DNA from 3 places in the Photobacterium sp. GB-50 genome. Region 3 is predicted to be linked to each of the others. Evidence: predicted binding sites of a transcription regulator. Region 3 holds the regulator's gene; each other region holds the start of a gene.
What was found. Region 3 encodes PurR, which represses purine synthesis genes. Its sites were predicted from a motif close to TNANGNAAACGTTTNCNTNA; they were not measured.
Positions count from the first base shown of each region.

Region 1: the regulator PurR is predicted to act here: its motif matches at 1,418-1,437, upstream of purE (5-(carboxyamino)imidazole ribonucleotide mutase).
Region 2: the regulator PurR is predicted to act here: its motif matches at 1,667-1,686, upstream of C9J41_RS18915 (NCS2 family permease).

Region 1 is NZ_PYNX01000020.1:1,830-5,121, reverse strand. It holds gene C9J41_RS18035 (5-(carboxyamino)imidazole ribonucleotide synthase) at 1-864, opposite strand, end outside; gene purE (5-(carboxyamino)imidazole ribonucleotide mutase) at 864-1,352, opposite strand; gene C9J41_RS18025 (L-threonylcarbamoyladenylate synthase) at 1,547-2,104, shown strand; gene hemF (oxygen-dependent coproporphyrinogen oxidase) at 2,117-3,025, shown strand; gene aroE (shikimate dehydrogenase) at 3,089-3,292, shown strand, end outside.
Region 2 is NZ_PYNX01000022.1:11,094-14,385, reverse strand. It holds gene C9J41_RS18920 (serine dehydratase subunit alpha family protein) at 1-1,267, opposite strand, end outside; gene C9J41_RS18915 (NCS2 family permease) at 1,748-3,115, shown strand; gene C9J41_RS18910 (linear amide C-N hydrolase) at 3,261-3,292, shown strand, end outside.
Region 3 is NZ_PYNX01000017.1:11,599-14,890, reverse strand. It holds gene C9J41_RS16945 (heme ABC transporter ATP-binding protein) at 1-455, shown strand, start outside; gene purR (HTH-type transcriptional repressor PurR) at 861-1,865, shown strand; cyclic di-GMP riboswitch class I at 2,064-2,154, shown strand; gene C9J41_RS16935 (TfoX/Sxy family DNA transformation protein) at 2,289-2,879, shown strand.

The DNA of each region.
Region 1 (3,292 bases), on a different contig from region 3:
TACCGCGCGTAAGTGGTTTTCAAACTGACATGTTTCTGCACCTTGCTGTGTCCAGTGGCCTGAGTTATGAACCCGTGGTGCGATTTCGTTTACCAGTAGTTCGCCATCGAGATCGAAAAACTCGATAGCTAACACGCCGACATAATCAAGGCTATTAGCGACGGCACGGAACATGTTATCGGCTTGCGCTTGCAGTGGTGAGTCACCCACAATCGCAGTTGATAAACTTAGTACGCCATCAGTATGGATATTCTCAGTTAAGTTAAATACCTGAATATCACCACTGCGATTACGGGCACCAATCAATGATACTTCGCGTTGAAAAGGAATAAATTGCTCAGCAACAATAGCCTGATTAGGAGAATCAGCAATACATTGCGCCATTTCAGGCCAAATATCATCAATCTGTGCGCTTTCTTTTAAGCGCCACTGCCCTTTACCGTCGTAGCCACCTAATGCACTTTTTAACACCAGCGGTAACCCGATTTTTTCAATTGCAGTAAGAAGATCTGCACGTTCAGTGATTTCATGGTATTTAGCATTGCGCACGCCAGCATTATCTAATAACGCTTTTTCTAGACGACGATCGCCACCGGCTTTGATTGCTTCTGGCGTTGGGAAGAACTTCTCGCTGGCAGCACAAATATCTAAAATATCGTGAGGAATATGTTCAAACTCGGCAGTGATCGCATCAACGTCATTAATCGCTTCAACGAGCGAGTTCGACATTGCTTGTTGGGTAAGAGGATGAACCACTTTATCACTCTCTACATCATAAGCGATCACATTGATGTTAAGAGGAGCGCCAGCCAGTGCCATCATACGGGCAAGTTGGCCAGCACCAAGGACTAGCACATTATTCATTATGCATCCTCTGCTGGATTTGGGTTGCTTAATACCGTTTCTGTTTGCTCTTTGCGGAAAGCATCAATAGCGGCCAGTACTTGCTCATCTTGAGTGCCGATAATTTGTGCGGCTAAGAGACCTGCATTGGCAGCCCCTGCATCACCAATTGCTAAGGTACCAACAGCAATACCTTTGGGCATTTGAACGATAGAAAGCAATGAATCCATTCCTTTTAATGCACGTGATTGCACTGGTACGCCTAATACAGGCACGCTAGTGAAAGCCGCTGTCATCCCCGGTAAGTGAGCTGCACCGCCAGCACCTGCGATGATCACTTTAATGCCACGCTCTTGTGCACTTTCAGCGTATTCGGCTAGTAAATGTGGCGTGCGGTGAGCCGAAACGACCTTTGTCTCATAAGGAACATTGAAACGATCAAGCATCTCAGCCGCATGTTGCATGGTTGGCCAATCAGATTTTGAACCCATGATAATTCCAACTTTCATCTCATTCTCCTTCAGGTCATAACTTAACATCGTGTTGATGGCTGCATTATACGGTGATTTAGCTCAAAGGAAAACGTTTGCGTCATGAATATTGACTGTCTTATAACCGAGCATGGAGTTGTGACTAAGGAGTAGGTAGAATGAAATTGAGAAAGTAAAACAACAATATTTGCTGAACAAATAATGAGGATACTGTGGAGAATTTTGCTCAAGTCGTCGCAGCTTTAAAGCAAGGTGAAGTGATCGGGTACCCAACCGAAGCGGTGTTTGGTGTCGGCTGTGATCCGGATAATCAAGAAGCGGTTGAAAAACTATTAGCGATCAAACAACGCCCAGTGGAAAAGGGCTTAATTTTGATCGCGGCGAATTACGATCAGCTGCTGTCATATATTGATGAAAACCAATTGACCGAACAACAAAAGCAAACCGTGATGGCAACATGGCCAGGGCCTGTGACTTGGGTAATGCCGACTAAGCCTAATGTTCCCTCGTTTTTAACGGGGCAATTTACTACGATTGCGGTACGTGTGAGTGATCATCCACTCGTGCAACGCTTATGCTTGGAGTTTGGTAAACCTATCACCTCAACCAGCGCAAACTTAACAGGCCAAGAGCCAGGTCGAACAGCGCAAGAGGTTGAACAACAGTTAGGGCATTGTTTAGCTGCAATCTTGCAAGGGGAAACAGGCGGACGCACCAATCCTTCCGAGATACGTGATGCGCTTAATGGCAATATCTTCCGTCAAGGGTAAGGGATAAAGAGTATGGATAGCCAAGTAGATAAAAGTGCAGTTAAAGCCTTTTTGTTGGATTTACAAGATCGTATTTGCCAAGCATTAGAGCAACAAGAAACAACCGTCGCGTTTGAACAAGACCAATGGCAGCGTGAAGAAGGTGGCGGTGGTCGTAGTCGTGTATTACGTGATGGCGAAATCTTCGAGCAAGCAGGTGTGAATTTTTCTCATGTTTATGGTGCTGAAATGCCAGCTTCTGCAACAGCACATCGGCCAGAATTAGCCGGTCGTCGTTTTGAAGCGATGGGCGTGTCATTGGTTATTCACCCTCGCAACCCTTATGTGCCAACCTCTCATGCCAATGTTCGCTTCTTTATCGCAGAAAAAGATGGTGAAGCTCCGGTTTGGTGGTTTGGTGGTGGCTTTGATCTTACCCCGTTCTATCCTTTCGAAGAAGATTGCCAACACTGGCATGATACAGCTAAACAGTTGTGTGCGCCGTTTGGTGATGATGTTTATCAACAGCACAAAGCATGGTGTGATAAATACTTCTTCTTACCGCACCGTAATGAAACCCGCGGTATAGGCGGTCTATTCTTTGATGATCTCAATCAATGGGGATTTGATAAGAGTTTTGCTTATATGCAAGCGGTAGGTAATGGCTTTATCAATGCCTACATGCCGATAGTACAACAGCGTTATTATCTACCCTATGGTGAACGTGAACGGGAGTTTCAGTTATACCGTCGTGGACGTTATGTCGAATTTAATTTGGTTTATGATCGTGGCACTTTGTTTGGTTTACAGAGTGGCGGAAGAACGGAATCTATTTTAATGTCGATGCCACCATTAGCACGTTGGGAGTACTGCTATGAACCAGAGCCCAATTCAGCAGAAGCGCGACTGTATCAAGATTATTTAAAACCACGAGAGTGGTAATCAATTATTGAGCTCAGATCACGGAGTGATAGAGCCTTCTTAATATAAAGAGAGAATTCGTATATGGATAAGTACGTCGTATTTGGTAATCCGATCGGACAAAGTAAATCTCCGTTCATTCATACCTTATTTGCCCGTCAAACGAGCCAACAGATGACATATACCAGTCAACTTGTTGCCATTGATGGTTTTGTGCAAGCGGCAGATATGTTTTTTAATGATGGTGGTAAAGGTTGTAACATTACTGTGCCATTTAAAGAGCAAGCT
Region 2 (3,292 bases), on a different contig from region 3:
GAACATCAGTATGGGTCATAGCGCCATTTGCTAATGCAGATAAATTACGAATAGTCGTATCGACATCATCAGCGACAATGCCTTCATTGCCCGTTACTCGAATACCATCTAATGCCATTAAGGCAGATTTAACAGCAGATCCGGCAGCAGAAGAGACTTTCATCGCACAGCTGGCTTTTGCGCCGTCACAAATAATACCGGTGATATCTCCGATCATACTGCAAATCGCTGCACTGATTTGCTCCACATTTCCGCCCAATAACCATGTAATACCAGATACCGCCCCCATTGACGCAGTTGTTGCGCCGCATAATGCAGACAGCTTGTTTTGATAGCTTTTAATATAAATTGCCATTAAATGAGAAAGTATTAAGGCGCGAATCAAATGCTCATTATCAGCATTTACAAAATCGGCAACGACCACGACAGGCATGGTGGCGGCAATACCTTGGTTACCAGAGCCTGAATTACTCATCGCCGGTTTCATAGCTCCTCCCATACGCGCATCAGAAGCGGCAGCCGTGCGGAGTAATACATCGGTGAGTAGACCGCCTGATAATAAACCGCGATCAATGTTACGTTGAAATGTCGCGCCAATTTCTAATCCATATTGGCCCTTTAGCCCTTCACAAGATAATGCGTTATTGAGCTCATAAGCTTGTTCGATAAATTGAATATCAGTAATAGGCGCATTGGTCGCGAAATCAAAAATATCTTGAACGCCAGCATCACTAAAAGGTGAGTTCGATATTTCAACGACCTTTTGCTCGTTAGGTGACGTTTCGAAAACTGTAACACCATCAAGTTCAATACTGATCACTTGAGTATGGCTATCTGCGATAGTCACTGTCGCACAATGAGCTTGGTTATAAATACTTACCTTGGCATAAAGAATATTAGTGACATCAGCGACGTTAACCGTGACTTTATTGGCATCTAATAATGCTTTAGCTTGTTTAACGTTATCTGGCGTAATGTCCTTTAATACTTCTAATTTCGCTTGGCTATTGCCAGCCAGTGCACCTAAAGTTGATGCAATAGCTAAACCTGCCATTCCCGTACCGGGTACCATGACGCCGATGCCATTTTTCATCAAGTTAGGAGAAACACGCACATCAATATGGGTGATATTGCGTTCATGAAGTGGAAGTTGTTCCATCGCAATAGCAGCAGCAAGCGCCACAGACACAGGCTCTGTGCAGCCTAAAGCAGGAACAACATCACGTTTGATCACGTTAATAAATGCAGGCCAAAGATGGGTTTTCATAACTACTACCTTAATGTTCCAACCGGAGGAAAATAAACCGACAACGAAGAGAGGAGGCTTTATTTTTTAATATCCTCTTTAACTTCATGGGTATTTGAATCGATGCAAATATACGCTCGATAACGAAGAAATAAATTTCCTATTTAAATGTAAATTAAAGATAAAATAGAAAAATATTCTATTATTTTATTTATTGTTGAATATTATGTTGTGTTTATCACATTTTTAGAGGTTATGTTTTTATCTAAATGATAAGTCCATTTAGGTAGTGGAGATAAAATGCAGAGTATTTCAACTGGAAAATTGATTTAACACTAGCGAATTGAGGCTATTTATAGGTATGATCACGTCGTCATAGAATGAAGGTTGGTGCTAGCATCAGCCTTTTATTTTGAATAGAAACGGAAACGTTTGCGTTAATTTGGCAATACATTAGATTTGCTGAAAAATATCGCTTTTTTGATCAAATAGGAATTTACCATGTCTGCTGATAGCACACATCAACGCCCTTCTCATTTAGAACCTAAGAGTAAACTAGATAGCTATTTTGAAATTACAGCTCGCGGCAGTAATGTCAAACAGGAAATAATTGCGGGTTTAACCACATTTCTAGCCATGGTGTATTCCGTGATTGTGGTGCCTAGCATGTTGGGTGCAGCGGGTTTTAATCAAGGGGCGGTTTTTATCGCAACCTGTTTAGTGGCTGCATTTGGTTCATTACTTATGGGGTTATGGGCGCGTTTACCGATGGCCATTGGTTGTGCTATTTCACTTACCGCATTTACTGCATTTAGCTTAGTACTAGGGCAAGACGTGAGTGTGCCTGTTGCCTTAGGTGCCGTATTCTTAATGGGGGTTGTCTTTACATTAATAACGGTAACGGGTGTGCGTACTTGGATCATGAAAAATATGCCCAATGGTATTGCTCATGGTACTGGGATTGGTATTGGATTATTTTTACTTTTGATTGCAGCGAATGGCGTTGGGCTAGTGATCAAAAATCCAGCTGAAGGCTTACCCGTTGCTTTTGGTGATTTCACCGCGTTTCCAGTCTTCATGTCTATTTTAGGCTTGGCGGCTATTTTAGGATTAGAAAAGCGCCGTGTTCCTGGTGGTATTTTATTAGTGATTATTGCCATTTCTATCATTGGTCTTATCTTTGATCCGAAAGTGACGTACCACGGCTTCTTTGCAATGCCGACATTTGGTCATGATGGCGAATCCTTATTAGGTACAATGGACATTATGGGTGCCCTAAACCCAGTTATTTTGCCTACAGTATTAGCACTTGTGATGACGGCAATTTTTGATGCAACAGGTACGATTCGTGCAGTAGCAGGACAGGCGAATTTACTTAACCAACGTGGTCATATTATCAATGGTGGTAAGGCATTAACGTCTGATTCTGTTAGTAGCATTTTTGCAGGCCTGGTTGGTGGTTCTCCTGCTGCGGTATACATTGAATCTGCGGCAGGTACAGCTGCTGGTGGTAAAACAGGCTTAACAGCAACTACAGTAGGTGTACTGTTCATCTTCATGTTGTTTCTTGCACCATTAAGCTACTTAGTCCCTTCCTATGCGACAGCGCCTGCACTGATGTATGTTGGCCTATTAATGCTAAGTAATGTTAGCAAGTTAGATATGGAAGATTCTGTTGATGCATTATCTGGCTTACTGTGTGCTGTTTTCATTGTTCTAACAAGTAATATTGTTACTGGTATTATGCTTGGTTTTACTGCATTAGTTATCGGTCGATTAGTTTCTGGTGAAGTGAAAAAGCTCAATATAGGTACTGTCGTTATTGCGATTGCCTTAGTTGTTTTCTATGCTGGCGGCTGGGCTATCTAGCGACTAGTTCTATAGTAAAGTATTTTTTAAGCCCACTAAAAGTGGGCTTTTTTATACATATCAACATATAACACGTTGTTTTTATTTTCCATAATGGACTATTATCAAGGATTAATTATATGCGTTCACATTCACAGGCATATTTATGAAAAAAACGATATTAACATTGCTGTTGGC
Region 3 (3,292 bases):
TGAAAGATGCAACAGCATCAAGCATGCAATACGTTGATATTAACAATTTAGCTAAACGTCTCTACCCCACCTTATCGGGGGGTGAAAAACAGCGTGTACACCTTGCCCGGGTTTTAACACAACTCAGTAAAGCCGGTGATAAATGTATCTTGATGTTAGATGAACCCACCTCAGCACTCGATCTCGCCCACCAGCACCACACCTTACAAATTGCCCAAAATATGGCTATACAAGGCGCCGCTGTAATTGTGGTATTGCACGATTTAAACCTTGCAGCCCAATACACTGATCGGATGATTTTCCTTAATGAAGGAGAAATAAAAGCCGACGGCACGCCAACACAAGTTCTTACTCCTGAAGTAATAGATACCTTATATGGTTGGCCTGTCAGTGTTCATACTCATCCAAGTGGTGATTTTCCTTATCTTTTATCAGCCAATCATTCTGTTTTTTAACGTTTTATCTATTAATGACTAGATATACACAATAAATTGAAGCTATTAGCATGACAAACATCGAGTTTTTACGGTTAATGATCAATTAATTCAATCAAGTTGAATAGAAAGATTGCACAACGCAAAACACACAGTAAAATGTGATCGCAAGCGATTACATGTGTAATTAGTGTAAAAATAGTTTCTATCTTCTAATGCCGCATTTTACTGCGGCTTTAGTTGTTTATGATCCATGATAATTGCAACACCCTATAATTCGGTATCAAATTGAATAATTAAGTAGCTAATAACTAAAGGATCTTCATCTCTGCGAGTGAACTCGTAAGCCATAGACTACGTAATTAATCAATTTGGTATCAAAAACCTTTGTCAGATCCTAATCTGACCATGATAAGAAGAATAAATATGGCAACCATTAAAGACGTTGCACGTATGGCAGGTGTATCAACTACTACAGTGTCGCACGTGATTAATAAAACACGCTTTGTTGCAGAAGCAACGCAACAAAAAGTTTTGGCTGCAGTAGATGAACTTAACTACGCCCCAAGTGCAGTAGCGCGAAGCTTAAAATGTAATACAACACGTACTATCGGCATGTTAGTCACTAAATCGACTAACCCATTTTTTGCCGAAGTTGTGCATGGTGTTGAAGAATATTGTTATGGTGCAGGCTACACACTGATCTTATGTAACACCGAAGGTAACTTAGAAAAACAACGTGATTACTTGCGTATGCTTTCTGAAAAGCGTGTTGATGGCCTATTGGTTATGTGCAGCGATCTGGATCAAATGCTGCTCGATTTACTTGAGCGTAAAAATGATCTTCCTATGGTTATCATGGACTGGGGCCCAGAAAGCCCACATACTGATAATATTCTAGATAACGCTGAAAACGGCGGTTATATTGCGACTAAGCACCTTATTGAAAATGGTCATAAGAAAATTGGCTGTTTATCTGGACAAGTTGATAAGTCTACTTGTCAAGAGCGCCTAAAGGGCTTCCGTAAAGCGATGAAAGAAGCAGATCTCACTGTTAATGCTAATTGGCTACTTGACGGTGACTTTGAGTGTGAGTCAGCCGTTGAAGCTGCTCATAAGTTTATCGCAATGGAAGATCGCCCTACTGCTATCTTCTGCTTTAACGACATTATGGCTATGGCTCTGATCAGTACCTTTGAACAGGCAGGTCTGCGTGTTCCTGGTGATATCTCAATCATTGGCTACGATAACATTGACCTTGCGCCCTACTTTGCGCCACCGCTAACAACTATCCACCAGCCTAAACGTCGTTTAGGTAAAAAGGCCATCGAAATCTTGCTAGAGCGTGTGAAAGACAAGAATCATGAGCGTCAAACCTTTGAAATGACGCCTAAACTTGTTGAGAGAAAATCGGTTAAAGATCTCAACTAATAAAATTTATCTTTCTATGTTAAGGAAAAGCCGATAAGTTAACCTTGTTGGCTTTTTTTTTACTTATAAAAAACAATCATGAGTATTTATAATTATAAAGCTTATTAAAATAAGCTAAGAACAAATACCTGAACCAATATCACATTTTTGAGAGCTTAGATTTAATATTAAAAGTATTATTTAATATAACTTTATATAGTCACGAACTGGCAAATTAATTGAAAGATTAAGACGCAAAACCACCGGCCTAAAAATTATGTTAATAATTCAAGGTAGCGGGGTTACCGAAGGATTATTATTGAACCGACAATATTATGACACAAACTTAACAATATATTGACAGTATCAATGTGTAGATTAATTAATCTATTTCCTCGCTCTTAATGTTTAGGTGACACTCATATTTTTTCACCGAGTAGAAGCATGGATAAACCAATATTAAAAGATTCATTAAAATTATTTGACCATTTTGGTTCAATAAAATCACGGTCGATGTTTGGCGGTTTTGGCATTTTTTCTGGTGATACAATGTTTGCATTAGTTGTGAACGATAAACTTCACTTACGTGCAAATGCTGAAACTGAAAAGGAATTCAAACAAGCTGGCTTGGAACCCTATGTTTATAAAAAACGTGGCTTCCCTGTTGTAACCAAGCACTATGCAATACCCGACCAATGGTGGGATGAACCCACAAAGATTGTAGCTCAAGGTAGGTATTCACTGGATGCAGCAGAAAAAGACAAGCAAGAAAAGGAGAGTTGCGTACCTGACCGAATTAAAGATTTACCTAATCTACGATTATCAAATGAAAGAATGCTTAAAAAAGCAGGCATAAACACTATTGAACAACTTCTAGCAGTGGGCTCTCTTGGCGCATATAAAGCACTTCAAGAATCACAAACAAGTCCATTGAGTATTGAATTGCTTTGGGCATTGGAAGGCGCAATTAGCGGTCAACATTGGTCAGTTATTCCTGAGCAACGTCGAAATGAACTATTATCTGCCTTATCTTAAAAATATAAGTTGTCTTAAATATAAAATACTTAGGAATAAAAGAGCCCCCATTCTTTTATTTCTAAGTATACCTTTCAAAAATAATTTCCGTATTATCCTTATCTTCCTTTATAAAATTCAATATTTATTTGGTTTAATTGCATAATAACAAACTTTTGCCATTAAATTAATTCCCTCCGTTTTGCACTCCTTGATTTATATAAATGATAATTATCTTTATTTATATTCCATGCCTAATTATTTGCTAATACGACCAATAACCCATCTTCTCACTAATAAATAACGTGGCGCTTTAAACTGTCTTATCTCCTGCTGATTTTTTCACCAACCAATTGAAGAAAAAGAAATATTTATCATTAAATGAAATACAATGTCTGTTGTTAAGGTCTACATGTTTACTACTGCTACTGACT